Regions from separate parts of the Pseudoalteromonas sp. CO325X genome, predicted to be linked through region 2. Evidence: predicted binding sites of a transcription regulator. Region 2 holds the regulator's gene; each other region holds the start of a gene.
The links. The regulator MetJ, encoded in region 2, represses methionine synthesis genes. The targets are predictions, from matches to a motif close to TAGACGTCTAGACGTCTA.
Positions count from the first base shown of each region.

Region 1: a site for MetJ is predicted at 3,800-3,817, ahead of metA (homoserine O-succinyltransferase). Genes of this name have one in related genera too.
Region 3: a site for MetJ is predicted at 2,924-2,941, ahead of metK (methionine adenosyltransferase). Genes of this name have one in related genera too.

Region 1 covers NZ_SGPG01000032.1:11,251-22,303, forward strand. The annotation lists gene metH (methionine synthase) at 1-1,731, opposite strand, end outside; gene EXT46_RS15630 (homocysteine S-methyltransferase family protein) at 1,744-2,799, opposite strand; gene metA (homoserine O-succinyltransferase) at 2,789-3,736, opposite strand; gene EXT46_RS15640 (DMT family transporter) at 3,883-4,770, shown strand; gene ettA (energy-dependent translational throttle protein EttA) at 4,852-6,525, shown strand; gene EXT46_RS15650 (PilZ domain-containing protein) at 6,740-7,105, shown strand; gene EXT46_RS15655 (DUF350 domain-containing protein) at 7,131-7,535, shown strand; gene EXT46_RS15660 (DUF1190 domain-containing protein) at 7,546-8,133, shown strand; gene EXT46_RS15665 (glutathionylspermidine synthase family protein) at 8,134-9,291, shown strand; gene EXT46_RS15670 (TonB-dependent receptor) at 9,402-11,053, shown strand, end outside.
Region 2 covers NZ_SGPG01000026.1:77,683-88,735, forward strand. The annotation lists gene priA (primosomal protein N') at 1-1,580, opposite strand, end outside; gene rpmE (50S ribosomal protein L31) at 1,805-2,020, shown strand; gene EXT46_RS14420 (malic enzyme-like NAD(P)-binding protein) at 2,486-3,730, shown strand; gene metJ (met regulon transcriptional regulator MetJ) at 3,922-4,242, opposite strand; gene metB (cystathionine gamma-synthase) at 4,422-5,582, shown strand; gene metL (bifunctional aspartate kinase/homoserine dehydrogenase II) at 5,592-7,937, shown strand; gene EXT46_RS14440 (PBP1A family penicillin-binding protein) at 7,989-10,550, opposite strand; gene EXT46_RS14445 (pilus assembly protein PilM) at 10,685-11,053, shown strand, end outside.
Region 3 covers NZ_SGPG01000001.1:152,881-163,933, forward strand. The annotation lists gene EXT46_RS00740 (CYTH and CHAD domain-containing protein) at 1-964, shown strand, start outside; gene EXT46_RS00745 (START domain-containing protein) at 939-1,586, shown strand; gene metK (methionine adenosyltransferase) at 1,661-2,812, opposite strand; gene tkt (transketolase) at 3,180-5,171, shown strand; gene EXT46_RS00760 (hypothetical protein) at 5,235-5,432, opposite strand; gene EXT46_RS00765 (DUF1328 family protein) at 5,542-5,715, opposite strand; gene EXT46_RS00770 (divergent polysaccharide deacetylase family protein) at 5,977-6,741, opposite strand; gene EXT46_RS00775 (S41 family peptidase) at 6,806-8,005, opposite strand; gene EXT46_RS00780 (peptidoglycan DD-metalloendopeptidase family protein) at 8,039-9,193, opposite strand; gene gpmM (2,3-bisphosphoglycerate-independent phosphoglycerate mutase) at 9,199-10,734, opposite strand; gene EXT46_RS00790 (rhodanese-like domain-containing protein) at 10,958-11,053, shown strand, end outside.

The DNA.
Region 1 (11,053 bases), on a different contig from region 2:
CTGTTTAGGCACAGGCGGAGTGTAGTTTTGCCAATCCAGCTGGGCATGATTGGCGCGAGCTTGTTGCAAACCTATGGGCTTGGAGCGGGGTTTCTTGCGTGCTTGTTGCTCTCGCACTCGCTCGTACTCTGCTTTAGTTTTACTCAAAAACTCACTTTTCGCGGTTTTACTTAGCAAACTAGATGCCACGCCCACCGCACGGCTGGCGTTATTAACATAAACCACGCCGTTATCATATTGGGGCTCAATTTTTACGGCGGTATGCGCCTTTGACGTCGTCGCGCCACCAATCAGCAACGGAATGGTAAAATCGCGGCGTTTCATTTCTTTGGCGACATGCACCATTTCATCTAACGAGGGAGTGATAAGCCCGGACAGGCCTATAATATCGGCGTTTTCGTCTATTGCGGTTTGTAAGATTTTTTCAGCGGGCACCATCACCCCTAAGTCGATCACCTCGTAGTTATTACACTGTAACACCACGCCAACAATATTCTTGCCAATATCATGAACATCGCCTTTTACCGTGGCCATGACAATTTTACCGTTGGTTTCACCCTCTTGTTTCTCGGCTTCGATATAAGGGTCTAAATAGGCCACCGCGCGCTTCATTACCCGCGCCGATTTCACCACCTGCGGCAAAAACATTTTCCCGGCCCCAAACAGATCACCCACCACATTCATGCCGTCCATCAACGGACCCTCAATGACCTCGATGGGTTTAGCAAACTGCTGTCGGCACTGCTCGGTGTCCTCATCAATATAATCTGTAATGCCTTTAACTAGGGCATGTTCTAGGCGCTTTGCCACCGGCCAACTACGCCACTGTAAATCCTCAACCTTCTCCGCTTGCGCCATGCCCGAATACTTAGGCGCTAATTCCACCAACCGCTCTCCGGCGCCGGCATCTTTATTTAAAATCACATCCTCAACGGCGTCTCTCAGCTCAGAGGGAATATCGTCATACACCGCTAGTTGACCAGCATTGACGATGCCCATATCCATTCCGGCTTGAATGGCGTGATACAAGAACACAGAGTGAATAGCCTCGCGCACCGGATTGTTGCCTCGAAACGAGAAAGAGACATTAGACACACCACCGGATACCTTGCAGTGGGGAAGGTTCTCCTTGATGCGGCGAGTTCCTTCGATAAACTCTACGGCATAGTTGTCATGCTCTTCTATGCCGGTGGCCACGGCAAAGATATTGGGGTCAAAAATAATATCTTCTGGCGGGAAGCCCAATTCATCGACCAGGATGCGATAAGAGCGCGCGCAAATAGCAAACTTCCGCTCGGCGGTTTCTGCTTGACCACTTTCATCAAAGGCCATCACCACCACAGCGGCGCCGAAGCGCTTTAATATCTTGGCTTGGTGACGAAACGGCTGCTCCCCCTCCTTGAGGGAAATAGAGTTCACTATCGCCTTGCCTTGAATGCATTTTAGTCCCGCCTCGATTACTTCCCATTTCGACGAGTCCACCATAATGGGCACTTTCGAAATATCGGGCTCTGAGGCGATAAGGTTCAAAAAGGTGACCATGGCCGCTTTAGAGTCCAACATGGCTTCATCCATGTTGATATCGATAATCTGCGCGACATTTTCAACTTGCTCACGTGCCACCTCTAACGCGGTTTCGTAATCTTCCTCGAGGATCAGCCGTTTAAAGCGCGCCGAGCCGGTCACATTGGTGCGCTCGCCGACATTGGTAAAAGTTGCAGTATTATTCATGTTATTGGCCCCTTAATTGAGATTACAGGCTTCAAGGCCACTTAAACGCATGCGCACCGGCAGCTCGGGCAAAGTACGTGGAGCGGTGTTTTTTAGCCCATCACTAAAGGCTTTAATGTGCTCGGGTGTGGTCCCACAACAGCCACCAACAATATTGATAAACCCTTGCTCCCCCCAGTCGATGATTTCTTGTGCCATTTCTTCGGCTTCTAAATCATATTCGCCAAATTCATTCGGCAGCCCTGCATTGGGGTGCACCGAGGTGTAGGTTTCACAAATACTGGCCAACTCTTCCACATACTGACGCAACAAGTCTGGCCCTAGCGCACAGTTCAAGCCAATGGAGAGCGGTTTAATATGGCGAATGGAATTATAAAACGCCTCGGTGGTTTGCCCTGACAAGGTTCGACCCGAAGCATCGGTGATGGTGCCGGAGATCATTACCGGCAGAGTCACTGCGGCCTGTTCGAACGCTTCTTCTACCGCAAAGGAAGCGGCTTTGGCATTGAGGGTATCGAAAATAGTTTCAATTAAAATCAGATCGGCACCACCTTCTATCAGTGCCAGGGTCGATTCGATATACGCGGCCACCAGCTTATCGAAGGTGATATTGCGATAGCCCGGATCGTTAACATCCGGCGAAATCGAGCAGGTTTTTGATGTTGGCCCCAGTACGCCGGCCACGTAGCGCGGTTTATTTGGCTCGCGAGCGGTAAACTCATCGGCCACCGCGCGTGCCAGTCGGGCCGATTCGAGGTTAATCTCACGGCTTAGGCTCGCCATGTCATAATCTTCCATGGAAATGGTCGTGGCGTTAAAGGTATTGGTCTCAATAATATCGGCGCCCGCTGCCAAATATTCACGGTGAATTTGTGCTATTAGATGAGGTTGAGTGAGGCTCAATAAATCGTTGTTGCCCTTGACCAACACGTGCCAATCTTGAAACCGCTCACCACGATAATCATGCTCTTCGAGCTTATGCTGTTGGATCATCGTACCCATGGCGCCATCTAAAATTAAAATGCGCTCGTTGAGGGCCAGTGTTAATGCATCACGTTTATTCGGCATAGTTGTTAGTCCTTACATCCTGGCTAACCAGATTAATATCATAGGGAGTGGTTTGGTAAACGTAGTAATTAAGCCAATTCGAAAATAACAAAAAGGCATGGCTTTGCCAGGTTTTCGAGGGCTCTTGCGCTGGGTCGCCATGAGGGAAGTAGTTTTCTGGCATCGGTGCGTCAGCGCCTTTATCGCAATCACGTAAATACTCTTTTTTCAGGGTATCGGCATCATACTCAGGGTGTCCTGTGATATACACCTGCGAACCACTCTGGTTTTTAAGTAAGTAAGCACCTACCTTGGGCGAGCCTGCTACCACGACTAATTCTTTACAGGCGTTTATCGCAGCAATATCAATATGGCCATAACGCGAATGCGGGACTAAGAAGCGATCGTCAAAGCCTCGGGTTAACGCCGCGTGGTCAAAGTAACACTGATGCTCAAACACCCCGCACAACTTATTTTTCTGCAATTGACGCTTAAGTCCATGATGATGGAAAAGCCCAGCGTGCGCCGCCCAACAACTAAATAGCGTCGAGGTCACATGGTGCTCCGCCCAATCAAAGAACGCTTGTAGCTCCGACCAATACCCTACCTCATCATATTCTAAGTGAGCCAAGGGCGCGCCGGTGACAATCAAGGCATCGTAATTGTTGTCTTTAACATCTGAGAAATACTGATAAAACATATCCAGATGCTGCTCTGAGTTAGCGCTAGAGCGGTGCGTATCTAAACGCAGCAAGTCAACATTGACCTGCAATGGCGTATTCGCCAGCAAACGAATAAATTGCACTTCGGTTTCCACCTTATTCGGCATCAGGTTCAAAATAGCCAAGCGCATGGGCCGGATCTCTTGAGTCCGAGCGCGACTTTTCGGCATCACGAATACATTTTCTTGGCGCAGCTCCATAATCGCTGGCAAAGCGTCTTGAACCGTAATGGGCATGGCGGTACTCCGAATTAAAAGATAAGGAGCTATTATGAACGCCACACTGGAAATTTCAACCTCTAGATGTTTAGACGTCCAAAATAAAGTTGCAGTGAATGAGTTAACTGCAATAATGCCCGCGATTAACTAACAAAGAGTCGATGATGGGTATAGGTGAAATTGCAGCAATCAGTGCAGCCGTGGTTTGGGCCTTTTCTACCTTACTGTACAAAGGCTTCAGTCATCATCTTTCACCGCTGCAACTAAATGTAAGTAAAGGCTTACTCGCTTCTTTAATGATGGTGATTGCCATGGCGCTACTTGGCGATGGGGCCATGCCAGTGCAGCTCACCTCATGGGGCTGGCTTATCGCCGGTGGGATTATCGGTATTGCCATTGGCGATAGCGCCTACTTTGGCGCCCTGCGCAGTATTGGCCCAGCACGAACCTTAATAATTGAATCTCTCGCTCCAGCCTTAACTGGCATACTTAATATTGTGCTGTTAGGTGTGTACTTACCGCTACTGGCCTGGTTGGGCATCGCCATCACTTCGGTGGGGGTTATCCTCGCGGTATTACCTCAACGCCACTTGCCCCCAGTTGATAAGAAGTTTTACTTTCAAGGCGTGGCTTTCGCATTACTTGCGGCTTTGTGCCAAGCCAGTGGCATGGTGATGTCAAAAGGGGCTATGAATACTGAGTCGATGAGTAGCCTATGGGCCGCCCTTATTCGCCTCCTTGCCGGCACATTGAGCGTGGCTTTACTGGTAATGATTATAAAACGCAGCGACCTGTACCAAGCCACTCGACTGCACGGTATTGATAACAAACGCTGGCTGCTCGTGGCTGTTTTTTTCGGCACCTTCGTTGGCTTGTGGCTGCAATTGGCGGCGGTGCAACATACCGACCCGGCTATCGCACAAACTATTTTTGCCACCGCCCCGCTGATGGTCATGACCATTGGCTTTTTTAAACGCGAGCCGGTGACTTGGCGTATGATAGTGGGCGGTTTATTGGCGCTGGCTGGAGTGGCCATATTATTGGCAAATTAACGGGCCATTCGTTGACGCTTTCACCATAGAGACTCTACAATAACGGCAGTTTAAATTAGTCACATTGTAAAGGCTCCTTTCATGGTTTTACCTGATAAGTTTATTTTCTCGATGAGTCGCGTGTCAAAGGTGGTGCCACCTAAACGCACCATCTTAAAAGACATCTCTCTGCACTTTTTCCCTGGCGCTAAAATTGGTGTACTTGGCCTAAATGGCGCAGGTAAATCGACCTTACTACGCATTATGGCCGGCGTGGATAAAGATTTTGAAGGTGAGGCACATCCTCAGCCTGGCATTAAAATTGGTTATCTTCCTCAGGAGCCTGAGCTTGATGAAAGCAAAACGGTGCGTGAAGTTGTAGAAGAAGCGGTCAGTGAAGTTAAAAATGCTCTTGATCGCCTTGACCAAGTATACGCTGAGTATGCCATGGAAGATGCCGATTTCGATGCGCTTGCCAAAGAGCAAGGCGAACTTGAAGCCATTATTCAAGCCCACGATGGCCACAACCTTGATAACGCCCTAGAGCGCGCCGCAGATGCATTACGATTGCCAGCTTGGGATGCCAAGATTGAGCATTTATCAGGGGGTGAGCGTCGCCGTGTGGCAATTTGCCGTTTATTGCTTGAAAAGCCGGATATGCTTATCCTCGATGAGCCTACCAACCACTTAGATGCTGAATCTGTCGCTTGGTTAGAGCGCTTCCTACATGATTATGAAGGCACTGTAGTGGCGGTAACCCACGACCGTTATTTCCTTGATAACGTGGCCGGCTGGATCCTCGAATTAGACCGTGGCGAAGGTATTCCGTGGGAGGGCAACTACTCTTCTTGGCTTGAGCAAAAAGACGCACGTCTGCAACAGGAGCAAAAAGCAGAGAAAGCAAGACAAAAATCCATCGCTCAAGAGCTTGAGTGGGTACGTTCAAACCCGAAAGGTCGCCAAGCAAAATCAAAAGCGCGTATGGCGCAATTTGCTGAACTACAACAAGGCGATTATCAAAAGCGTAACGAAACCAATGAGCTGTTTATTCCACCTGGCCCGCGCTTAGGTGATCAGGTCATTGATGTACAGGGCTTAAACAAAAGCTTTGGCGACCGTGTGCTTATTGATAACCTTGATTTTAGCGTTCCTAAGGGAGCGATTGTCGGCATTATTGGTGCCAACGGTGCTGGTAAATCGACCTTATTCAAAATGCTCAGCGGCGAGGAACAGCCTGATAGTGGTGAAATCACCCTAGGTGAAACCGTTGAACTCGCCACCGTTGACCAATTCCGTGGCAACATGGACGAGAGCAAAACCGTATTTGATGAAATCGCAGACGGTCAAGATGTGTTGAAAGTGGGCAACTTTGAGTTCCCAAGCCGTGCTTATGTGGGACGCTTTAACTTTAAAGGTAATGATCAGCAAAAATACGTCAAAGACCTTTCCGGCGGTGAGCGCAACCGTTTGCACTTAGCCAAACTACTAAAAGCGGGCGGTAACGTATTACTTCTCGATGAGCCAACCAACGACTTAGACGTTGAAACCTTGCGGGCGTTAGAGAATGCAATTCTCGAGTTCCCTGGCTGTGTCATGGTAATCTCGCACGACCGCTGGTTCTTAGACCGTATCGCCACTCATATTCTTGATTATCGCGACGAAGGCCAAATTAACTTCTTCGATGGTAACTACACCGAATACGAACAGTGGTTGAAGAAAACCTTAGGTGCCGAGGCTGCACAACCGAAGCGCATTAAGTATAAAAAGATTGGTTAATTAACCACATAAAAAAGCCCCATCTCGATGGGGCTTTTTTGTGCCCTTGGCATCCACCTATGTATGGCACTATGATTGCGCTAACGCGCCACTACTTAATGACCATTGTGATATTTTTAGCTTATTGAAATAGCGAAAAAAGTCATTCACAGCCAAGGACAACCTCAAGGCTGGCTACTACACTGGAGGGAGACGCGCCAATACAGGAACTGTTATGGAAAACCGCAGAAACTTTACTCGTGTTATTTTTCAACGCCCCGCCCTAGTGGTATTTAATAACCAGCATCATGGCTGTCATTTACTTGATCTTTCCTTAAATGGCGCTTTGGTAAGCCACCCTGATGACTTCAACCCACAGTTAGGTCAAAGCGTAGAGCTTATTTTCCACCTATCTGGCAGTGATGTTGATATTGATATGCTTGCTGAAGTGGCTCACATTGAGCCGCAACACATTGGCTTACATTGTGTAAAAATGGATATTGACAGTGCCACTCATTTAAAACGCCTTATTGAACTTAACGTGGGTGATGATAAGCTACTGCACAGGGAGTTAGCGCAGCTTGCTGCGCCCGAACAATAATAACGATTGCAGTGAGAGCACAATAATGATCATGGAATCCATCCAGGGCTTTGTCCCTTTTATCATGTACTTTGGTTTAGGCTACCTACTTATCCTAGCCTTTCTATTCATTTACACCCTTATCACCCCGCATTGCGAATGGACCTTGATGAAGGAAAACAATGCCGCCGCTGCCACCGCGTTTAGTGGCGCGTTCATTGGCTTTACCCTTCCAGTTGCCAGTGCAGCGGTGAACTCGGTCTCGCTGCTAGACTTTGCCATCTGGGGCGTTATCGCTGGCATTATGCAATTAGTGACCTTTTTCTTAGTGCGCTTATACATGCCGAAGTTGTCTGAAAAAATTGCCCAGGGCCATATGAGCGCAGGGGCATTTTTAGGGGTTGCTTCACTGGCCACCGGTATTCTCAACGCTGCCTGTATCACCTACTAAGGAGGCGGCAATGAAACGTACTAGCAAACTTAAACTGACACTTATGCTCGGTGCCAGTGCCGGACTGAGTGGCTGCACCGACCCTGAAGAACCAGCACTATTATTTACCGATGTAGATGATTGCACCGACTTTGGCGTCGAACGCGATGTATGCCAAGCACAATACCAACAGGCCTTGGCTAATCACGATATTGAAGCGCCAAAGTACGCCAATGAAAACCTCTGTGAAAATGACTTCGGGTTTGAGCGCTGTGAGCAAGAAGGCAGTATTTGGCGACCCATTATGGCAGGCTTTATGATCGCCGCCGTGGCTGAGGCGGTGGATGAAGGTTTAGACCTTATGAAGAAGAAGAAAAAACGCAAAAAATACGCGTTTTTAGGGGGGAATTACTACTCAGGTGCGAAGCCCCTTTATCGCTCACGCGATGACTTTTTCAGCTTCCGCAATGCCAACAACGATTACATTGGCTCAGTCAACAATCGCGGCACCACTATGGTGAAAAAGTCTAAAGTTAAATACGCTTCTAAGCCCAAGCGCGTTACTCGTAACCGAGGAGGCTTTGGCCGCCGCGCTTCATCACGTAGCTTTGGTGGTTAAATGTTTCGCCACCCTATTGCTGAGCGGCCGGATTTAGCCGCTCAGGCCGATTATTTCGGCTTTGACTTTTGCCGCATTGATGGTGAAAAGTATTGGGATGAAAGCGCTTATTACCAATTCACGCTAGAGCAAATTGAGAACGACTTAGAGCAACCGACCAATGAACTGGAGCAAATGTGCTTGCAATTGGTCGACAAAGTTGTGCGTGACGAGTATTGGCTGCGCAAGTTCGCTTTGCCCGAGCAGTATTGGGACTTTATCGCCACCAGTTGGCACAACAAAGAGCCTAGCTTATATGGCCGTATGGACTTTAGTTACCACGGCAACGGCCCTGCGAAATTACTGGAGTACAACGCCGATACCCCCACCTCCATCTATGAAGCAGGTTTTTTCCAATGGCTGTGGCTGGAACAGCAAGTAGATAGAGGCAAATTGCCACGGCAAAGTGATCAATTCAACAGTATTCAAGAGGCGCTCATTGAGCGTTTTAACTTCTTCTCTAACCGCGAATTGCTGCACTTTGTCCACAGTCGCGACTCCATTGAAGATAAAGGCACCGTCAGTTATTTACAGGACTGTGCCTATCAAGCAGGTATGCCCACGGCACGCATGGCCATTGAAGATATTGGCGTTGATGAGCACGGCCAGCTCACTGACCTAGAACATGCTCCTATCGCGCAACTCTTTAAACTTTACCCTTGGGAAGAGTTGCTGCATGACGACTTTGCTCCCCATGTGCTCAGCACCGACACCCTGTTTGTCGAGCCGCCTTGGAAGGCTGTGTTATCGAATAAAGCCATATTACCGCTGCTGTGGCAAATGTTTCCCGGCCACCCGAATCTCCTAGCCGCCTACTTTAGCGGTGAAGAAGGCGATGGGCTGGAGCAAGGCTTTGTCAATAAACCCCTGTTTAGCCGCGAAGGTGAAAACATTACTTGGGTGCACCCAGATAAGGGCCGTGTGCACCAAAGCGGCAGTTACGGTAGCGAAGGCTTTATTACTCAAGCGTTAGCACCCTTACCCGTGTTTGCTGGTAATCACACCTTAATCGGCTCTTGGGTCGTCGGGCACCAAAGTTGCGGCCTCACTATTCGCGAAGATGATGGCCCCATCACCAAGGACACCTCCCGCTTTGTGCCTCATATTATTTTGGGGTAATGGCCTTAAAAGCACAAAAAGTCATTCCTAAAAATTCCCCTTTGTTCGTTATTAGATTTACAAAGCCAAAAACTATTGGTTTTGCTCATAATAAAAACGAAGGGGCCAAAATGAACCAACACACACTTCAGTATAAAAAACACCTTATTGCGCTTGCTATAAGCAGTGTACTTTTCAGTAGCCAAGCGTTCGCCGCTACAGAACCACAACAACAATCCGATAAAAAGCAGTTGCTCGACCTTGAGCGCATAGTGGTCACAGGGAGTGGCGGGCGTGGGCAAACTAAGCTTGAGTCATCGGTGTCTATCACCACCTTGAGCGCCGAAGATCTCGCCCGCGAAGCACCGCTGGGCACGGCAGACTTACTGGAAACCGTTCCCGGGTTTTGGGTTGAGGACTCTGGTGGTGAAACCAACAATAACGTCGCTCCACGGGGTCTTCGCGGCGGCGAAGGATTTCGCTATATAGGCGTGGAAGAAGATGGGCTACCGGTGGTCTACGACGGCGTCTGGGTCGATTTTTATCAGCGCCAAGACATCACTATCGAGCATATGGAAGCGGTTCGCGGTGGCACCTCGGGCTTGCTAACCACTAATGGTCCGGCAGCCTTGGTGAACTTTATTACCCGCAAACCCGATAGCGTTGAAGAAGCCACCATTCGCTTAACCACCGCCGACTATGGCATGTACCGCAGTGAGTTCTTTTACGGCACCCCTATTAGCGATGATTGGAAAATGTCGTTGGGCGGTTTTTATCGACGCTCAAACGGGGTCAGAGATACCGAATTTACGGCAGACCATGGCGGCCAGCTGCGCATGAGTTTAGTCCGAGAGTTTGATAAAGGTCAGTTAACTTTATCTGCCAAGCATTTAAACGATCACACCACTTTCTTTGTGCCGATCCCCCTGCAAAACCAAGATGATCCCGAGGGCATCCCTGGTGTCGACCCGCAACATGGCACCTTAATAGGTAATGGCCAGCGGCTGTTACAGTACTTGCAACAAGATGGCAGCTATCAAACCCGAGACCTCAAAGATGGGCAACATACTAAGTTCTCCACTTTAGGGTATAACCTGGATTGGGAGCTCAACGATCGCTGGCTACTCGACACCGCTGGGCGTTACTCTCGCTTTGAGAATGACATGTATATCCTGCTGAACTTTGATAACTCCACACTAATCAATGCCAACGAGCGCCTAGGCCAGCAAGATGTCACCGCAATGTTGACACAATTTGCCGATGAGGGCGCTGTTGCAGCGCGATATCGTTACGTGGATAACGGTGAACTACTGACAGATGTCAGTAATCTCAATGGCAATGGTTTGGTCACCACAAGCTACCCTTTGTACTCACAATACCAAGCCGAACAGTTCGTAAATAAGCTGAGCTTTACCTATGAGGGCGACCAACATACAGTGACTATGGGTTGGCTATTTGCTTATGTTGATGCCGATGCACTGCCAGTTGATCAGTGGCAATCACAGTTCCTTACCGAGGTAAAAGACAACGCCCGGTTGCTCGATATCGTAGCCGTAGACAATAACCAGCAGGTGGTGGGTCAACTCACCGATAGAGGCTCCACAGGGTATGCACCCGGATGGGGTCAAGCGACCGCTTTTGGCACCAGTACCTCGCATTCTTTCTTTATCAATGAACAATTTCAGGTAACGGATAAGCTGCGTATAGACGGCGGCCTTCGCCTCGAGTGGCTAGAGCTTGATAGTACTGCGTCGGGCACCGAGTTTGCGCAGCCGGTAGACGG
Region 2 (11,053 bases):
GAATCTCGGTCGATACGGCTGATGGGTGTGTCGGGAAATTGCTCGCTTAGTGCTTCTTGCAATTGCTCGGTGCCCAGTCCCACTGGGTTTATTTGTGTGCTACCACAATCCGGGCATTGCATGGGTGGTGCACTTTGCTCGCCACAATGATGGCACACCAAACGACGCATGGCCTTGTGGTAGGTCGCGCTGGTGCTACAACGCGAGCAATCGCTGAGCCATCCGCACTCATGGCAAATGAGCGAAGGGGAAAAGCCGCGACGGTTCAAAAATACCATCACTTGCTTTTGTCTCGCCAGCTCACGCTTGATATAGGCAAGGGCGCTATGGCTGAGTCCAGCCTCAAGGTGCTGACCTTTAATGTCTATGAGTTCAAATTGATTGTCACTGCTGGTTTGTGCCCGTTGGGTGAGACTGAGCAATTGGTACTTATCGGACAATGCACGGTTGAGTGTTTCCAGGGCAGGGGTCGCGCTGCCTAGAACTAAGGGAATGTTTTGCTGTTGCGCACGATAAGCAGCCAGATCTCGGGCGTGATAGCGTAGGGTGTCTTGCTGTTTGAATGAGGCGTCATGCTCCTCATCGACAATAATCATGCCTATGCGTAAAAACGGCATAAAAATCGCTGAACGTGTGCCAATCACTATGGCACAGCTACCTTTTTGGCAAAACCGCCAGGTTTGCAAACGCTCATTATCTGTCAACGCTGAGTGCCAGAGCATAATTGGCGTATTGGGGAAGCGGCGGCGAAAGCGATTTACCGTCTGTGGTGTTAGGCCTATTTCGGGGACCAAGACTAAGGCTTGTTTGCCTTGTTGCAAAACCTCCTCTAAGCACTGCAGATACACCTCGGTTTTGCCGCTGCCAGTGACTCCCTCAAGTAAAAAAGCGGAAAACCCAGGAGATTGATTAATGGTCGTGCAGGCGACAGCTTGTTCGCTGTTTAACCTTGGTTTGTTGGCCACTTGTAATGGCTGCTCGCGCCATTGACTATCAAACTCAACTGCTTGAGTTATTAGTTTTTTATTGATGAGGGCATCAATGGTGGCTTTGGAGTAGCCCAGAGCTTTAATTTCCGTGGTGGGCGATTTCCCTGATTCAGCTAGCTGCTTAAGCAAGGCTTGTTGCTTTTTCGCCCGCAGTGTCGGTTGTTGTTGCCCTTGCTTGGTGAGTTGCAGGTAATTAATGCTGGTTTTATCAATATCCGCGCCTTCACGCAGCGCTTTTGGCAAAGCGGTAAAGACGGTTTCACCTAATGGATAATGATAATAGCGAGCAGTAAATTGCAATAACTGTAGGTGACTGTCATCAATAATGGCAGTGCTATCGAGCACGGCTTTAACGGCTTTGACTTTATCTTCCGGCATCTCTGTGCTGGCTTTTACCTTTAACACCATACCGGTCAGGACACGCGAACCAAAAGGAACACTGACCCTTACCCCTACAGTCACGGCGCGAGAGCACAACTCGATGGGCAATAAATAGTCGAAGCTACGGTGTAAGGGCACCTTAAGTGCTACTTCAACGTAGCACGGGGTCGCGTTGCTACTGTGGCTGTTGGAATCGCGAGATGATGGCAACAAAAATCAGGCCCCAAGAACTAGAATATAGCGCTAATGTACTAAATTCATGGCGCAGTGAATAGCCGCAATTAAAGCTTGAACATTAATCAGGAGTCAAATAAAATACGCGGCCTTAAGGGTGCTGAGCGGGTTATATCCATGCTTTGGCACATTGAAACTAACGCGTATGGTGCCAAACTTCGGGTTTGGAGAGCGATACGGCCTATTTAGAGGTAACCCCCATGAAAGAAGGTATCCACCCTAAGTACGAAGCAATCAACGCAACGTGCTCTTGTGGCAACAAATTCCAGACAAGCTCTACCCTGTGTAAAGACATTCACCTAGACGTATGTTCAGAGTGTCACCCATTCTACACTGGTAAGCAAAAGATCCTTGATACAGGTGGTCGTGTAGATCGCTTCAATAAGCGCTTCGGTGCGCTTAGCAGCAAGAAGTAATCTTTGCTTGTCGAGAAAAGCACCTTCGGGTGCTTTTTTTGTGTCTATGATTTTTATCCATCCCCGTTATTCATACTAGCCATTTCACCTTAAGCTCTAGCTCATTTAAAGTGACAAAAAAGCACAATAATGACGCTAAAGTTCACTAAAATTCACTTACTTTGTTATTAGCGAACAATAAGATTCGTTATCCGATCGGTATTCTTTTTAGTTATATTAAGTTATTCGGATATAGCATTATGCATGGCTTTAGGTGGTTTTTTATGCATGCATAAGTCCCTATAGTGCATGGAATATCAAAATTTACACATAAAGCTTTAGATAATGTGCATGAATTTGGGCTTAAAACCCTTTAATTTCGTACAACAGGATAGACCTGATATTGCTTGAATATATTTAGAAAAGCGGTATGGTTTGCCTTAACTAGCTGAACTCTCACATACATTTCTAGCAGGATACTCGTTCATGTCTGACTTTCGTGAAAAAGCCCTCGATTACCACGCTAACCCCGTTCCAGGAAAAATTAGCATTGAACTCACCAAAAGCGCCGAGACCGTTAACGATCTCGCTTTAGCCTACAGCCCAGGTGTCGCAGAGCCGGTACGTGAAATCGCTGCCGATGCTAATAATGCTTATAAATACACGGCCAAAGGCAACATGGTTGCTGTGATCTCTAATGGCAGCGCCATTTTAGGATTGGGTAACTTAGGGCCGTTAGCGTCTAAGCCGGTCATGGAAGGCAAGGCACTACTGTTTAAGCGTTTTGCTAATCTTGATTCCATCGATATCGAGGTGAAGCATCGCACCACGGAAGACTTTATTAACACTGTAGAAAATATTGCCGATACCTTTGGCGGTATTAACCTCGAAGATATTAAAGCCCCAGAGTGCTTCGAAATCGAGCAAGCGCTCATTGAACGCTGTAATGTGCCAGTATTTCATGATGATCAACACGGCACTGCTATTGTCACTGCCGCAGGCATGCTAAACGCCTTAGAAATTCAAGGTAAAGATATTCGTGATGCTCTGATTGTGTGTTTGGGGGCTGGCGCAGCGGCAGTTGCGTGTATGGAGCTGCTTATTAAGTGTGGCGCTCAGCGCGAGCATATTTACATGCTTGACCGTAAAGGGGTGATCCACACGCGTCGTGATGACTTAAATGAATACAAGCAATTATTTGCTAACAACACCGATAAGCGCACCTTGCAAGACGTTATTGCCGATGCCGATGTGTTCGTTGGTGTTTCTGGCCCAGATTTGCTCTCAGCTGAAGACCTTAAGTTGATGGCCGACAAGCCAGTCATTTTTGCCTGTTCTAACCCAGACCCAGAAATTAAGCCGGATGTGGCACACAGTGCGCGCAAAGACTTAATTATGGCCACTGGGCGCTCTGACTACCCGAACCAGGTGAATAACGTACTGTGTTTCCCATTTATTTTCCGTGGTGCACTGGACGTGCGTGCCACCGCTATCAATGATGAGATGAAAATTGCCGCTGTAGAGGCTATTCGTAGCATCGCCAAGGAGCCAGTACCTGAGTCAGTGTTAACGGCATCTGGAGTGAGCGAATTAGAGTTTGGCGCGCAATACATTATTCCCAAGCCTATGGATCCACGATTATTACCACGCGTAGCGAAAGCCGTGGCGCAAGCGGCTGTGGAATCAGGTGTTGCGCAAATTGATATGCCAGCGAATTATATGGCTGAGTAATCACTTTACTACTCAGCGCTAGAAAAAAGAAAACCCAAGCTCAGTGCTTGGGTTTTTTATGGCTTGCAAAGAGCAATTGCTTCACTAACCGCTTCTCATACAGGCCGACTTGCGACATCTATGAACAATACTAAGCTAGCTCCTGCAATGAGGCCTAATGCTCAGGGTTTAGTTAAACTGGCTTGTCTTTGCTAGTCCTCTCCGATAACAGGCACTTCCACACCCATTTCTTCCATAATTTTTCTCACCTCTTCAGGTACCTTCTCCGGGTTATCTTTTCGGAGATCTTCGTCATTTGGCAGCGGCTGACCAGTAAAGGCATGTAGAAATGCTTCACACAGCAACTCACTGTTGGTGGCATGACGAAGATTATTCACCTGGCGGCGAGTACGTTCATCGGTTAATACTTTTAAAACATTGAGCGGGATGGAAACGGTAATTTTCTTTACCTGTTGGGCTTTTTTTCCATGCTCCGCATAAGGGTGAATGTATTCACCATTCCACTTGGCCATAATTTGCGTCTTATTTTTGGTCACTTAGGCATCAATAAGGGCGAAATTTTATCGCGTTGGTAAGGATAGTCAAATATTCATAAATTAGCTATTTAGACGTATAAATGTTTTGACTTCTAAATTATGTTAATTTAACCTTTTGGACGTCTAAACATCTATTTTCTTGATTGGGGGCAAATATGTCACAACTAAAAAAAGACACCATCGCCGTGCGCCATGGTATTGATGCCGATAAGCACCATGGTGCGGTGGTGCCACCCATTCATTTATCGACCACCTATTCCTTTGCTGATTTTGATAGCAAACGCGAATATGACTATGGTCGTAGCGGTAATCCCAATCGGGATATTTTGGCGCAGACCTTAGCGCAACTAGAGGGAGGTGAGCACGGAATTATTACCGCGACAGGTATGGCCGCAGTACACCTAGTGACGCAGCTACTGACGCCCAACGACACCCTAGTGATCCCCCATGATTGTTATGGCGGCAGTTATCGTTTATTTACTTCTTTGGCGAAGCGGGGGTTGCTCAAGGTTGAGGTTATCGATTTCACTCAATCAAACTGTTACCAACGCTTAGTGGCCGCCAAACCCAAACTGCTGTGGATTGAAACACCCAGTAACCCCATTTTGCGACTCACGGATATCCGCGCAGTGTGCGATGCCGCGCAGAGCATTGGTGCGCTGGTTGCAGCCGATAACACGTTTTTATCTCCCGCCTTACAAAACCCGCTTTTATTGGGTTGTGATGTGGTGGTGCATTCGACCACTAAATATATCAATGGTCATTCCGATGTGGTCGGTGGTGCGGTGATCACCAAAACCAAAGAGTTAGGTGAAGAGCTGGCATGGTGGGCTAATAATATTGGCATTACCGGCGCCGCTTTCGATAGCTATCTCACCCTGCGTGGTTTGCGTACCTTGAAAGTGCGCCTGAAGCAGCATGAAGAGAACGCCTTGGCGATTGCCCAATACCTTGAACAGCATCCTTGTGTGCAGTCAGTTTACTACCCAGGGTTGAGTTCGCACCCACAACACGACTTGGCAAAAGCGCAGCAACAGGGTTTTGGCGGCATGGTGAGCTTTGATATTAAAGGTCAGTTGCAAGACAGTGCCAAATTCCTCACCTCAGTAACGCAGTTTACCTTAGCGGAATCGTTGGGCGGGGTGGAAAGCCTTATTTGTCACCCGGCGACCATGACTCATGCGGGCATGGACAAGGCCGCGCGACTTGAAGCTGGGGTCGGCGACACGCTCATCCGGATTTCTGTTGGTATTGAAGATAAGCAGGATCTTATCGATGACTTAGATGCCGCTTTTAACGCCCTAGCAAGCAAATAAGAGGATACTATGACTCAGGTTGTACATAAGTTTGGTGGTTCGAGTCTCAGCAACGCGGCGCGTTACCATGCGGTCGCCAATATTGTTATCGGCAACAGCCAACTCGGTGACGTGGTGGTGGTCTCTGCGGCGGGCAAAACCACGGATACGCTAGTGAAGTTGTGGCAGGCCTATCAACAGCACGATAGCCATGGTTATCATGATGTCTTGCAGTTGCTACGCACCCATCAGCATGAGCTTATTGATGAGCTATTGGCAGCGCACCAAGCACACGCTCTGCAATCACAGCTTAATAGTGAGCTTCAGCGCATAGCCGAGCAATTGCAGACCAATACCTTAGATGAGGCATCCTTATTAGCCCATGGTGAACTGTGGTCGGCACGCTTGCTCGCAACCTATTTGCAGCAGTTAGGCTGTGCTGCGCAAGATCTTGATGCGCGGCAGCTACTGTGTGTGCACCAAGGGCAACTTCTGCATTTGGACAATGAAAAGCTCTGTGAGCGCCATATTGTCAGGGATAAAATCAACGTTGTAACGGGGTTTATTGCCGCCGATAGCAACCAGCAAACTGTCACCTTGGGACGCAATGGCAGTGACTACAGCGCCACTTTATTGGCCCGTTATGTCAACGCCAAACAAGTTTGTATCTGGACCGACACGCAGGGGGTTTTCAGCACCGACCCACGCAAAGTAGCCGATGCCTTAAAATATCAAAAAATCTGTCGTAGCCAAGCCAACCGCCTTGCCCAGTTAGGTAATCCGGTATTGCATGCGAAAACGCTGTCGCCTTTGCAAGGTAGCGCGATTAAGCTATCGGTGCGCAGCTCCTATGACAGCGATGCCAGTGGCACCGAGATTGTCCGCGAAGGTTACTGTAAGCATAAACGTTTTGTGACCACCATCGAGGGCGTTGACCTATATCGTGTGTCGAGCCTTAAAGTGGATGAACTGGCAACGTTAAGCCAGCTTATACAGCACACCATAGGCTATTTTCAGCAGCAGGGTGTAGACTTTTTGATTGTACCTAGCGCCCACAGCACTCTGATCTCCCGCGAGCTGGGAGAGCGTGGACAACTCGTTGAGTCAAACCTCAATGGGTGCGCCTTAGTTAGCCCAAACCAGTATACTCAGCAAGGCTACCAAGAAATGCTGGCATGCTTAGAGCAGCTTAACTTGACTATCCGCTTTAGCCACTGCGATCAGGACTACGCCTTGGTATTGACTGATCAAATCATTGATGCTGATAGTTTAGGGAAGGTACATCGCACCTTAATTGGTGCACACCAGCAAATTGCCGTGATTGTCGCCGGCCTTGGCAATGTGGGCAGTGTGTTTTTACAACAGTTTACGCAGCAGCTAGCGCGTTTAGAGCAGCATTTTGAGGTAAAACTGGTTGGTCTACTTCGAAGTCGCAGCATGTTATTTGACCCCTGTGGGTTAGACCCGCAGAATTGGCAAGGTCAATGGTTAGAACAAGCGGTTCCCTATCAAAGCGAGCAGTTGTGCGAACGCCTCAATGAGCTTGATTACGAACACAAGGTGGTCATTGATATAACCGCCAGTGAGTCATTCAGTGGCCTTTACCCTGACTTTGTGCGAGCTAACTGTCATTTGATCAGTGCCAACAAGTATGCCGGAACAGCGCCACATAGTTGGTATCAGTCGTTACGTAACGAGCTGGCAGAGCGCAATCTCAAATGGCGTTATAACACCAGTGTTGGCGCTGGGCTACCCATTAACTTTGCACTAGCTGATTTGCAGCGTAGTGGCGATGAGATCACCCGTATTCAAGGTGTGTTTTCTGGGACGTTATCATGGTTATGCAGTCACTATGATGGCAGCCAAGCTTTTTCTGAACTGCTTTTTGCGGCGCAAAAGCTGGGCTTTACCGAGCCCGATCCGCGTGAAGATTTATCCGGTCGAGATGTACAACGTAAGCTGTTGATCCTTGCACGCGAGTTGGGTTTGCAGTTGGACATTGACGATATTGAGTTAAGCCCACTGATGCCAGAGTCTTTAGCAAAAGGGAGCTGGCAGGATTTTCTCGATAATATTGCCTTACTTGATGACTTTGTTAGCACCCACGCACAGCAGGCGCAAGCCGAGCAAAAGGTACTGAGGTACAACGCTGACTTACGCATTGTTGATGGCAAGGTAAAAGCCCAAGTGGGTCTTGTTGCAGTGGCACAATCCAACCCCTTAGCGGGGTTAAGTCCGGGCGACAATATCTTTGTCGTCAACAGTCGCTGGTATGCGCAGAATGCCTTGGTTATTCAAGGCCCAGGTGCAGGGAAAGAGGTCACCGCTGCAGGTGTCCACTCAGATCTCTACTGGCTTATTGAGAGTCTTAGTTAATGCGGTAACAGGGTAATAAAAAAGCCAAGCATCACTGCTTGGCTTTTTTATTTAGAAGAGTTCGTCTTCAGTGGGCAGCTCAGGCTCATCCTGCCCTTGCGTTTCGAAGATCACCGGCGGCGCTTTTTCCACATACTTAGTGGGGGCAGTCCCCTTTATAAAGTATTCAAAGCGGCTGGTGTGGTCGTTTTGATGACTTAATAATCCTGATTTTAAATCAATTCGTACTGATTCCAGTCCTTCGGGTGGCTCAATAGGGGCCGCAGGCTCATCTTCAAGGGCCACACGCATGTAATCAATCCAAGCCGGTTGCGCTGTTTTCGCACCAGATTCGGCACCAAAGGTTTGTCCTTTCCCTAAGTTGTTGTTGTAACTGCTGCGTCCTAGCGGGTTACCTGGGTTATCAAAGCCAACCCACACTGTGGTCATAACATTGGCGTTAAAGCCACTAAACCAGGTATCGACCGAGTTGTTGGTGGTGCCGGTTTTACCTGATAAATCACGGCGCTTTAACCGTGTTGCGCGCCAGCCTGTGCCATTCCAGCCGGTGCCATGCTTCCAGCTGCCACCGCCCCAAATTGCACTGGTCATCGCATCGGCAATTAAGAAGGCATTCTGTTTAGAAATAACCTGTGGTGCGCATTGCGGTAACTGGGTATCAGTAGTCTCTGTGCTGTCAGTGTTGTCGGGATTACTCTCACTGGTGCTGCTGGGCTCGAGCATTGCCAACTCTGCAAACATTTCATTGCTGCGCTTTTGCTCTTCAGAGCAGGCCTTATAGGGTCGAGCTTGCATTAGCACTTCGCCTTCGGCGCTTTGTATTTCGGTAATAAAGTAAGGCTCAACTAAATGCCCACCATTGGCGAAAGCACTCATACCGCGAGCTAATTCTAAAGGTGTTAATGAAGCACTTCCCAGCGCCAGGGTTTCATTGCGCGGAATATCTTCATCATGAAAGCCAAACTTGAGTAAGTGTTCAGCGGCAGGGTCTACACCGACGCCGCGCAGCAACCTTACTGAAACCACGTTTTTTGACTGCGCTAAGGCACGTCTAACACGGATCGGGCCGACATATTTAGCTGGGCTATTCTTGGGTCGCCAAGCAACACCTTGGCTTTTATCCCAGTGATTTATCGGCGCATCGTTAATAATGGTTGCTAAGGAGTAACCGTGCTCTAACGCCGCAGAGTAAATGAAGGGCTTGATGTTAGAGCCAACTTGGCGCTTTGCCTGAACCGCTCGATTGTATTGGCTTTGTTCAAAGCTGTAGCCACCGACAATCGCCTTAATACGGCCGTCTTTAGGGTCAATAGAGACCAGTGCACTGGATGCTTCGGGAACTTGCGCTAACAGCGGGCGGCCGTCATTGTCGAAACGATACCAAATCTGAGCACCTGCAGAGAGAATATCGGCCGCGCTCTTCGGAGCGTAACTTTGACGAGACTGAGTAATAAATTTGCGCGCCCATTTTAACCCGTCCCACTCTATGGTGAACCGTTCACCTAATTCATTAAGTACTTCAACGGATTGCTCGTCCACACTCATCACCACTGCACCATGTAAGTCAGCGAGTGGGTTAAGGCCTTGCAAGTGGGCGATTAACTGTGGTTCGTCAAGAGGAGCTTCGGTTTCGCTATCCCATAGCACGGCTTCGGGGCCGCGATAACCATGGCGCATATCATACGCATATAGATTATCACGCAATGCTTGCTGAGCTGCTTGCTGCACTTTTGACTCTACCGAGGTGTAAACTCGCATACCTGAATTATAGGCTTGCTCCTCGCCATATTGAGCAACCAACTCGGCGCGCACCATCTCAGAAATATAAGGCGCATAAAGCTCTATCTCGGCGCCGTGGAAACGTGCGGTAATTGGTTTATTAGTTGCCTCATCAAACTCAGCCTGAGTGATATAGCCCTCATCTAACATCCGGCCTAACACGACGTTGCGGCGATTTTTAGCACGCTCAGGGTTGCGGATAGGGTTAAGTGCAGAAGGCGCCTTGGGTAGGCCCGCAATCATAGCCATTTGCGCTAAATCAAGTTCTTGTAGAGGCTTTCCATAGTACACTTGTGCTGCAGCACCGATGCCAAAGGCGCGATTACCAAGCTCAATCTTATTAAGATAAAGCTCAAAGATTTCATCTTTGGTCAATAATTGCTCAATATGCAATGCGATAAATATTTCTTTCACTTTTCGGATGTATGCTTTTTCCCGAGTAAGAAAGAAGTTTCGTGCCAGCTGCATGGTGATAGTACTTGCGCCTTGGCGCTTTTCACCCGTCGAGATAAGAACGATTGCACTACGGACAATACCGATAGGGTCGATACCGTAATGATCGTAGAAACGATTATCTTCAGTGGCCAGGAATGCATTCAGCATAGGCTGAGGTACTTCGCTGATTTTTACGGGAATTCGCCGTTTTTCACCAAACTGGTTGATAAGTTTTCCATCTCGGGTAAATACTTGCATTGGAGTCTGCAATTTTACGTCCTTTAGCACCGCCACACTGGGGATGTCAGATCTGACGTAAAGGTACAGCCCAGCTAGTACGATGCAGCCCAAGAGGACACATATGCAAAGGATTTGTAAAAATTTTTTGAATATTTTCACGGATATTTCCCTGTTTAGACTCCCAATTGAGCGAAGAGATTGGTAGTATATCTTGATTGAATAGTGAATAAAATTTTTTCATCGATAATTTATAAGTCTATTATAATTATAAAAAAAGGTTTCACGTTGCTCTTATGTTAAATCGACTTCTTAAAAAGTCTGTGCCTGCTATGGTCGGTATAGATATTGGCTCGCACTCTGTAAAAGCGGTGTTATTAACACAGCATGAGCAGGGTTATCGCCTTGATGCTGTTGCTATAGAGCCCATGCCTAAAGGGGCTATGGCCGAGCGTAACATTCAAGACATTGAGGCGATTGGACGAGTTATTGCAAAACTTAGACGGCGCATTCCAAAGTCTGTTAGCCATGCCATTGTTGCAGTTTCCGGTCAAACAGTGATCACTAAGATGATCTACATGGATGTGTCTCTGAGTGACTCTGAACTAGAGTCACAAATCGAAATTGAGGCTGACAGCTTAATTCCTTATCCACTTGATGAAGTC
Region 3 (11,053 bases), on a different contig from region 2:
ACGCATGGGTTATTACTCAAAGGCAGCTCGAGGTTATCGGCTGGCGGACGACCAGCCGCTCAAAGCCAGTAAAGAGATTGGCCTTGTGCCGCTGAGCAACGATGACAGCCAAGAGCGGGCACTGGAGAAGTGCTTGAGTTATGGCATTGCTTTTGTACAAAAACACGAACAATGTTATTTCCAAAAGCCGACCCTTAAAACACTGAAACGGGTAACCGATGGTGTCAGTCTTATTCGCCATAGTTTGTGGTTATTCAGCGATATCGTTGAAAAACAAGCGACCGAGCGTCTGCGCGGCGAACTTAAGTGGTTACTGAGCGAATTAAGTTGGGTCGAGACGGCGATTCAACTGAAGACCTTTACCTCGAAAAAGCATGCTTATTATAAGAAAATCAATGCAGCACCAGAGCTGACTCAGGTGATAGGCGATCTAAAATCCATCCAACCAAGTATTGACGATGTCCAGGCTATATTCACTAGCACACGCTATAACCTGCTGTTGTTAGATTTAACAATCTGGTTGACCGAGCGAGGGTGGCGACAATCATGGGGGCAAGCGCAACTTCAGGCTGGTGAACAGCCAATTCATGATCTGGCGGCACGGCTACTCGACTATGATTGGCAGGAAATGAAAGAGCTCGTTGAGCCTCAACAGCCGCTAGCCAGCGAGCAGTACTTACAGCTTAAGCAGCGCTTGGAACGCAATCTTTTAAGTGGCTGTTGTTTGGGCGCATTGTTTGATGAGTCTTTGCGCATGAGCTTTCGGGCGCCATGGCTAGATATTGTGCACGGCACTTTTGAATTATTCACCCTCGATTACCTCGGTCAGCTGTGCCAAGGTAATGAGAGCGAGCAATTCATCAAAATTCAGGCTTGGTTGACGCAAAAAACCGATAGTCTGTTGAGTGCCATGGAGCAAAGCCGAGAAGCGACTCGTGATGTTCAACCTTATTGGCGCGATTAGCCTACTTAGCCTCAGCTTTGCAGCTGGGGCTGAAATCCAACCTTGGCGGAATTATAAAAACCTCCCTGATTTGAAAGTGGTCTATACCGTCAGTAAAGATGGTATCTACCATATTTATGCTGAGCTTTTCGTTGCCGACGCCCGCACAGCTCAGTTACTGACGCTACTGTATAACACCCAACAAGCATCGCAGTGGTTGCATGCAGTACAAGAAGTTCGTCTTTTGCACTCGCAAGGTAATCGCAACCGCGTATACACGGTGATTAATTCGCCTTGGCCCGTTGCTGATAGGGAGCTCTATACACAAAGTTGCTATCAGCGTGTCAATAACTATACCACTGAGTTACGGGTGCATGCCTATAACCCAAATATCGCTCGTAAAAGTGATAGGGTACGCATCACAACCTTGACTGCTAACTGGCGAATGACGCAGCAAGACGACGGCTTACTTATCCGCTATCAGGTTTTTGCCGACCCAGGTGGTAAGCTTCCACGCTGGCTCAGTAATAAAGTATCGTTGAAAAGTGTATCTAAAACTATGATGAGCTTGAAAAGTCAGTTAGCAGCAGTACAGGCTCTGCAAGTCGCGCCAATCAGTGCCGGCGATTGCGGCGAGGATTAACTGCCGAGAGTGGGGTTATAGCTATAAAAAAAGCGCCATATAGGCGCTTTTCAATTAACTTATAGGTCATTCACTTATAATCCAGCGTCGGCTTTAAGTGCCTGTGCTTTATCGGTCGCTTCCCATGGGAATTCATTGCGACCAAAGTGGCCGTAAGCCGCTGTAGGCTGATAAATCGGACGTTCTAAATCAAGCATTTGAATGAGACCATAAGGACGTAAGTCGAAATGCTTGCGGATCAGTTCGATTAAACGCGTTTCGTCTAATTTGCCGGTGCCAAAGGTTTCAACACTGATGGAGGTTGGCTCGGCAACGCCAATGGCATAAGACACTTGGATTTCGCATTTATCGGCCAGGCCAGCCGCGACTATATTTTTGGCAACGTAACGTGCTGCGTAAGCGGCAGAACGGTCCACTTTCGATGGATCTTTACCTGAGAATGCGCCACCACCGTGACGTGCCATACCGCCATAAGTATCAACGATGATTTTACGACCAGTTAAGCCGCAATCCCCCATCGGGCCACCGATCACGAAGCGTCCTGTGGGGTTAATGAAGAACTTAGTCGCATCGGTAATAAGCTCTGCCGGTAGCGTTGGTTTGATAATGGTCTCCATGACCGCTTCAACCAAGTCATCTTGCGCAATAGAATCGCAGTGTTGCGTTGACAGCACGACGGCATCGATACCAACGGCCTTGCCATTCTCATAAGCAAAGGTCACCTGTGACTTGGCGTCTGGGCGTAACCAGGGTAATTCGCCATTTTTGCGCACTTCGGCTTGGCGTTGTACCAAGCGGTGTGAATAGGTAATGGGTGCTGGCATGAGCACGTCGGTTTCATTACAGGCATAACCAAACATCAAGCCTTGGTCACCTGCACCTTGCTCTTCTGGACGAGCGCGGTCAACACCTTGATTAATATCAGGAGACTGCTTACCAATGGTGTTTAGAATTGCACATGAGTCGGCATCGAAGCCCATATCGGAATGGGTGTAGCCGATTTCACGCACGGTTTTGCGCGTTAACTCTTCAATGTCGACCCAAGCACTGGTTGTGACTTCACCACCGACCATCACCATACCGGTCTTCACATAGGTTTCGCAGGCTACACGGGCATGGGGATCTTGCGCCAAAATAGCATCGAGTACCGCATCAGAAATTTGGTCAGCGATTTTATCCGGGTGTCCTTCAGACACAGACTCAGAAGTAAATAAATGTTTTGCCATAAGTTTCTGCTCACAAGTATCGCGCTTCCCAAGATCATACCAGCCACTGGGTTGAGCGCAGCATAAATTAAGGCGCGTATTCTAGCTAAATCACAGGTGATTTCCTAGCTTTTTACGCCTAGACGTCTAAATAAAATTGATTGTATAGCGGTCTTTTGACCTTTATTGCTTGGTGTTTTTGTACTCTTTTAGTTATCAGTATTTTTATTCGTTATGAGTAATTCTAAAGTTACTCGTTCGATGCCCAATTTTTAATTGCAGGGGGCAGATGAATAAGTAAGAATGGGCTTTCGTCTTATTCTTTACCCGCGCCAGCATGAGCGCGAGTGAAGCCCCAGCGCAAATACATTTAAAGGTAGGAGAATTCATGCCATCACGCAAAGAACTTGCAAACGCCATTCGCGTGCTTTCCATGGACGCGGTTCAACAAGCTAAATCAGGTCATCCGGGTGCCCCGATGGGCATGGCCGATATCGCCGAAGTACTGTGGCGCGATTATCTTAAGCATAACCCGAGCAACCCTAACTGGGCTGACCGTGACCGATTTATTCTCTCAAATGGCCACGGTTCAATGCTGATTTATTCGCTTTTACACTTAAGCGGCTATGATCTTCCTATTGAGGAAATTAAAAACTTCCGTCAGCTTCATTCAAAAACTCCGGGCCACCCTGAATACGGTTATGCTCCGGGTATTGAGACCACTACGGGCCCACTTGGACAGGGGATCACCAATGCGGTAGGCATGGCAATCGCGGAGAAAGCCCTTGCTGCTCAATTTAATCGCGCTGACCATGAAATTGTTGATCACTACACTTACGCTTTTATGGGCGACGGCTGCTTGATGGAAGGAATTTCTCACGAGGCGTGTTCGCTTGCAGGAACTCTAGGCCTTGGTAAGTTGATTGCGTTTTGGGACGACAATGGTATTTCTATTGATGGTGAGGTTGAAGGCTGGTTTAGTGACGACACTCCCGCGCGTTTTGAGTCTTACGGCTGGCACGTGGTGCGTAATGTTGATGGTCACGATAGCGAGGCTATTCGCGCTGCTATTGATGAAGGCCGCGCCCAAGGTGACAAGCCAACGCTTATCTGTTGTAAAACAGTGATTGGTTACGGCTCTCCGAATAAATCAGGAAGCCACGATTGCCACGGTGCGCCGTTGGGTGATGATGAAATTAAAGCTGCGCGCGAGTTCTTGGGTTGGTCTCATGACGCCTTTGCGATTCCTGATGATATCTATCAACAGTGGGATGCTAAAGAGAAGGGCACGCAAGCAGAGCAGAGTTGGCAGGATAAGTTTGCGGCATACAAGGCGGCATACCCTGAGCTTGCTGCGGAGTTTGAACGTCGCCAAAATGGTGAAATGCCTGCTGATTGGGCCGAGAAGTCACAAGCCTATATTGAGCAGTTACAAGCAAACCCTGATAGCCCTGCAACACGTAAGGCATCGCAAAATGCCTTAAATACCTTTGGCCCAATGCTACCTGAGTTTATGGGCGGCTCAGCCGACTTGGCAGGGTCGAACTTAACGATTTGGAGTGGTTCAAAAGGCCTTAGTAAAGACGACGCGTCAGGTAACTATATTTTCTATGGGGTGCGTGAATTTGGCATGTCCGCCATTATGAATGGTATTGCCTTGCACAAAGGTTTCATTCCTTACGGCGCAACCTTTTTAATGTTTATGGAGTATGCGCGTAATGCGGTGCGCATGGCTGCACTCATGAAGACGCCTAGCATTTTCGTTTACACCCACGATTCCATCGGTTTGGGTGAAGATGGACCGACTCACCAGCCGGTTGAACAGATGGCGAGCCTGCGTTACACGCCGAATCTAGTTAATTGGCGCCCATGTGACCAAGTTGAGTCAGCCATTGCGTGGCAGCAAGCGATAGAGCGCAAAGACGGACCAACGTCGCTGGTCTTTACGCGTCAAGGTCTTGCTCAGCAAGCACGCGATGCGCAGCAACTTGCTGATGTGAAAAAAGGTGGGTATGTATTAACCTGTGATGGCGAACCAGAAGTTATCCTGATTGCCACAGGCTCGGAAGTACAACTTGCTATGGACGCAGCTTCTGAGCTTCGCGCTCAAGGTCGTCAGGTACGCGTGGTGTCTATGCCATCAACGGACTTGTTCGATCAACAAGACGCACAGTACAAAGAAAGTGTCCTACCCAGCAGTGTGACTCGCCGTGTCGCCGTAGAGGCAGGCATTGCCGACTTCTGGTACAAGTATGTTGGTTTGAATGGCAAAGTTATCGGCATGACTAGCTTTGGTGAATCAGCGCCAGCGGGCGAATTGTTTAAGCACTTTGGCTTCACCGTAGACAATGTGGTTGCAGCGGCCAACAGTCAGTTTTAAATAATTAGAGACGTAAAAAAACCCGCGAACTTCGCGGGTTTTTTGTTTGAAGATAAGCCTGTATTAGCAGTTTGTTTCTTCTGCACCGGCGTTTTCTTTAACATTCTCACACGCGTCTTCGACCGCGTTTTGAGTGTCTGTGATCGCCTCATCAATCTTTTCACCTGCCTCTTCGGCACCGCCACTGTCTTCACAGCCCATAGCGAATACTGCGGCAAATAATGTAGCGATAAATGCTTTTGTTGCTGAATGATTAAACATAGAACTCTCCTTGAATATTAACTCTTTAAATCTGGATTCAAAAAACGTGTTTTGGTTGCGGTCGCGGGTTTCATCCCGCCTGTGACCGCTTGTGCTGTAAAATTAATAACTACCTTGGCGCTTTACCACGAATGGCGCCAGCAACAAGGGAGATAACCAGCAGTACCAAGAACACAAAGAAAATAATTTTAGCGATGCCAGCGGCTGCGCCAGCAATGCCACCGAAACCTAAAAGTGCTGCGACCAAAGCGATAACTAAAAATGCAATTGACCAACCTAACATAATGTACCCTCCATAGATTTGCGTTTCGGAATATACGTTGCTAAGTCCATGCCAACTTTTAAAGTGTTGATTTTAATGGATTTGTTGTTTTTTGTGGACTAAGGGAAAAGAAAAGCTTTCACTGTTTGTGTAAAAGATACAGATTAATTTTATGTTCATAGAACAAGCACTTGGGCAGGTGCTGAATACGGAGGAGGTGGTTTGTCGGCACCAGAGCCCAGTCATCAGCAGCCATGCCACCTATGATTGTTTTAGAGGGTTCTACTCTTCCTCGGTTACACTTTTTTTATCGGCCTGAGCAAGTCGAATTGTGCGCTGCTGCACTAGCTGAGATAAAGGCACAAGTTGGAAACCTTCGCCCTCGAGCTCTTGCAATGCCTGTTGCAAAAACGCAAACGTTTCGGGGTAGGGGTGAGCAATTGCAACTGCGTAGTCATACTTATCGGCGAGAGTCTTTAGCTGCTCAAAACGATAACGTAGTTGCTGCTCGGTGGTGATATTATCGAGAAAAACATGGCGAGCAATATTGCTGACACCGTATAGCCCTGCAATTGTTTGCGCTTTTGAATTGGGAGTTGTTTTACTGTCGAGAAAAAACAAATCCTGCTCTTTTAGCACTTCCATAGTCCAGCTCATCGGCGCATTTTGCTGTGTTAGCAGCGAGCCCATGTGATTATTGACGCCGCGCGCATTGGGTAGGCTGGCTAATGCCTTGCGTAGCTCGTGTTGGAAAGCTTCTTTTGACATATCCATTGTCAGCCCCCCTGGCCCTAACGCTTTACCGTTTATAGCTTGCATGGGGGCATGCAAAAGCACCTCTTTATCTAAGGCCCCTGCCTGTTGAGCAAAGTGAGTGGCGTAAGGAGTAAAAGGGAGCACCGAGTAAGTTACAGCGCCAGGCAAGTGCAAGGCAGCCATGTCATTACGATGATAGCCTATGTCATCAATGACAATAGCGATTTGCTTCGCATGTACTGGTGATAAGAGCACCAGCACACACAACGTAGTCCATATTAAAAAGCGCACAATGTGTTTTTATCTTTGTTGATGATTAGTGTGCAGGCCCGTGCTTAAAGCCGAGCCTGCGTTTTTATTGTTCTAATAGTTGCTGAGCTTTTAGTAATTGTTTATCAAGCAGTGCGGTTAAGTTTTTATGCGCACTTTGCCCCTCAGCTAAGCTGATTATAACCTCTTTATTTGATTGCGAAAGGGCAGGTTGCAATATCGGCACATCAGGTACGATGCCAGTCCCCTCGATGGACACGCCAGACGGGGTATAGTACTTCGCTGTGGTCAGCTTCAAAGCACTGCGGCCATCGCCTAAGGGGATCAATGACTGCACCGACCCTTTACCATAGGAGCGAGTCCCTACCACGGTTGCCCGGTCATTATCCTTGAGCGCGCCGGCAACAATTTCTGCAGCGGAAGCTGAGCCCTCATTGATCAGCACGACCATGGGGGCGCCTTGAATTATGTCCCCAGCTTTTGCTTCAAAGCGTTGATTAGCCTCCACAAAGCGACCTCGAGTGGAGACAATAACACCTTGAGACAAAAATAAATCGGCAATGGCAATGGCACTGTCGAGGGTACCGCCTGGGTTATCACGCAGGTCAATGAGCAAACCGTTGAGTGTGGCGCCGTTGGCGTTTTGCATCATGGTGATGTGACGCGCGACATCATGAAAACTATGATTATTGAAGCTATTAATACGTAAGTAGCCCATGCCATTGGCCTTGAGCTCACTGGCGACGCTTTCAATGTGGATAGGCTGACGGGTAAGCTGAAAGTCGAGGCGTTGTGAGTGGCCTGCGCGAGCAACGGCTAAATGCACTTGCCCATCTTCACGACTGCTGATCAGAGCAGAGACTTCTTCTAAGGTAGTGTTATTCACCTTAGTGCCATTGATAGACACGATAACATCACCACGCTGTAAGCCAGCGGCCCGAGCGGGTGAGTTGGGTAGAGCGGAGATCACCACTACATGTTTATCACGCTGTTCTACCTCGATACCCAAGCCCTTGTATTGGCCATTGGTGACATCGAATAATCGTTTTAACTCTTGCTCATCAAGGAACTCGCTATATGGGTCAAGCTCTTGTAATAAACTGCTGAGTACATGTTGGTCTAACTTGTCGCGGTCCACTTCCTCAACGTAGTAGTTGTTGATGTGAAAAAGCACTTCATCGAATTGGCTGTCCTTTGCCAATGAAGCAGGCGCTAGTACCACTAAGGCTAAAAAACTGAGCCCCAGTAACAAGCGCCTGTATAGGTAAGTTGTGAATACAAACATCGGCTGCCCCCTTGAGGTGCAGCCTCTATTCAATTAGGAGGATTTGCACCATGTCGTTGGGTTAACGGCACGTCCTTTGTGGCGTATTTCAAAGTATAGACCAGGATCAATTTGACCGCCGCTCTGGCCTACTAAAGCGATTGTTTCGCCTTTATAAACCGGATCGCCCACTTCTTTGAGTAGTGCTTGAGCGTGGCCGTATAGGCTCATATAACCCTTGCCGTGATCGACCACCATGACCCAACCAAAACCTCTTAGCCAGTCAGCAAAGACCACTTGGCCATCCTCTATACTGGTTATACTGCTCCCTTCACTGGCTGCGATCACCACCCCTTTCCAATTGAACCCTTGGCGTTTACGGGTGCCAAAGCGGTGGGTAAGCTTACCCCGTGTCGGCCAAGTTAATTTTCCTTTACTGCTACCCAGACCTAACATAGCTACTTGGCGGTCTTTACTGCGCTCTAGCTCCGCTAGGGTATCCAGTAAGGTCTGCTCATTATCTTTTAAATACGCTATTGAGCTTTGCAGTTGATTTAATCTACCTTGTAGCTCTTGGACCTGAGATTGTCGTTGTGCTTTCGCGGCAACTAATTGCTGTTGCTGCTGTTGTTCTTGCTCGCGTAGCTTCGCCAGTTGTTGTCTGTTTTGCTGCAGCGCTGCTTGGTTTTGCGCTATTTCACGCATTGTTTGTTGTAACGCTTCAAGCTGTTGCAAACGAGCTTTGTTGAAATAGTCGTAATAGCTAATGGTGCGCTCTAACTTGGCTGTGTCTTGTTGGTTTAACAGCATCTTTGAATAATCGTGCCCACCCACCATGTAGGCGCTCTTTACTTGGGCTGCAAGAACTTTATCAAGCTTTTTACGACGCGACTCCAGCTGTTCAGCCTGTTGTTGTAACTTTTGGTGTTGCCGTTCGTTGTCTGCGAGTTTGTTATCGAGCGCACGTAACTCCTTCGCATTTGCAGCGATAGCTTGCTCTGAGTTCTTGAGTTGGCTCTGTAACTTATCCAGCGAGCGTTGCTGCTGCTGATAATTTTGTTGGCTCTTTTTTAATTCTTGTTGGACTTCGGTTAAGTCTTGCTTGGTACGGTTCTCGTTAGCAAAACTATTGAAGCTTAGGAACGCCAAAAGCGTCGCGCACAGTAGCGACACTTTTTGACGTTTGTGACTCAATAAAACCATCGGCATCGAGATTACTTAAGACGCATGATGGGTGAACCAGTCATTTCTTCTGGCTGCTCCATGCCTAATAGGTGCAACATAGTGGGAGCTACGTCACTGAGCGTTTTGCCATCAATAGCTTGAGCATCACGGCCAACGTAAATGAATGGCACAGGCTCGCTGGTGTGGGCGGTATGCGCTTGACCAGTCTGTGGGTTTACCATTTGCTCGGCATTACCGTGATCGGCGGTAATTAAGGCCTCGCCACCGAATTGCTCTAACGCTTCTACCACGCGGCCAATACAGCTGTCCACCGCTTCACAAGCTTTTACGGCTGCTGCAAATACGCCTGAGTGACCAACCATATCGCCATTAGGATAATTACACACAATGACGTCATACTTGTTGCTTTGAATAGCCGCCACTAGTTTGTCGGTTAGCAATTGAGAGTTCATTTCTGGTTGTAAGTCATAGGTAGCAACATCCGGCGAGGGGATAAGCTCACGGCTTTCACCATCGAACTCTTGCTCCCGACCGCCGCTGAAAAAGAAGGTCACATGAGCGTACTTTTCTGTTTCTGAAATGCGTAATTGTGTTTTGTTATGTTTGGCAAGCCACTCACCCAGCACATTATTGAGTGGCTCTGGTGGAAATGCCACAGGCGCCTTGATGTCTGCAGCATACTCAGTCAGCATAACGAAACCGCTTAATTGCGGCGCTTTCTTTTTACTGAAGCCGTTAAATTCGGCATCAACAAAAGCGCGACTCATCTGCCGCGCTCGATCCGCTCGGAAGTTCATAAATAACACTGCATCACCATCACTGATGGTTGCGGGGCTATCGCCAATGGTTGTTGCTTTTACAAATTCATCATTCTCATCACGCTCATAGGCTGCATGTAAAGCTGACACTGCATCTACGGCTTGATAGTCAGCTTCGCCGAGGACCATCAAGTTATAGGCACTTTCGATGCGATCCCAGCGATTATCACGATCCATAGCGAAGTAACGCCCAACAACACTGGCGATACGACCTTTACCGAGGCGAGCGAAGGTTTCATCGATGCGTTTAAGTGATGCTTCAGCGCTGCGTGGAGGCGTATCACGACCATCTAAAAAGACATGCACATAAATATGCTCCGCGCCGCGCTCGGCAGCCAGCTCAATAGCGGCAATAATATGTTCTTCGTGGCTATGGACGCCACCTGGGCTTAACAGCCCCATCAGATGGACTGCTTTGTTCGCTGTTACGGCATTATCTATCGCAGTGGTAAGCGCTTTATTATCAGCAAATGTTCCATCGTCGATGGCTTTGGTAATGCGGGTAAAATCTTGATATACCACACGCCCAGCACCGAGGTTAACATGGCCTACTTCAGAGTTGCCCATTTGCCCATCAGGCAAACCAACATCCATGCCAGAACCGGAAATCAGAGTGTGCGGGCGCTGTTCCCAAAGCTTATCTAAAACGGGGGTGTTGGCGGCTAAAATCGCATTACTTTCGCTGTTTTCACGGTAACCCCAACCGTCCAGAATCATCAGTACGAGAGGTTTCTTTGGCTGTGTCATTGGATCTCCTGCTAGTGTCGGCACGACAAATGAATTGCTTGATAATAATTATTAAGAATACAGCTCTATGGATGTGCACTGTGACCACAGAACTGCGCTCTTATAATGTATCCTACCGTTTTTTATCCGCCTTAGCAGTAGAAAATATTTCATCAATTGGTAAGTCGAAGGCAAGTGTGTATACTTGTGCCGCCCGCAAGGTTTGAACAATACAGTAAGACGTATGGAACAATACATAGAATTTATCGGAAACCATCCTATTTTAAGCATCATTTGGCTAGCGATTGTCGCGATGTTGATATCGGGGTGGTTTAAAAGT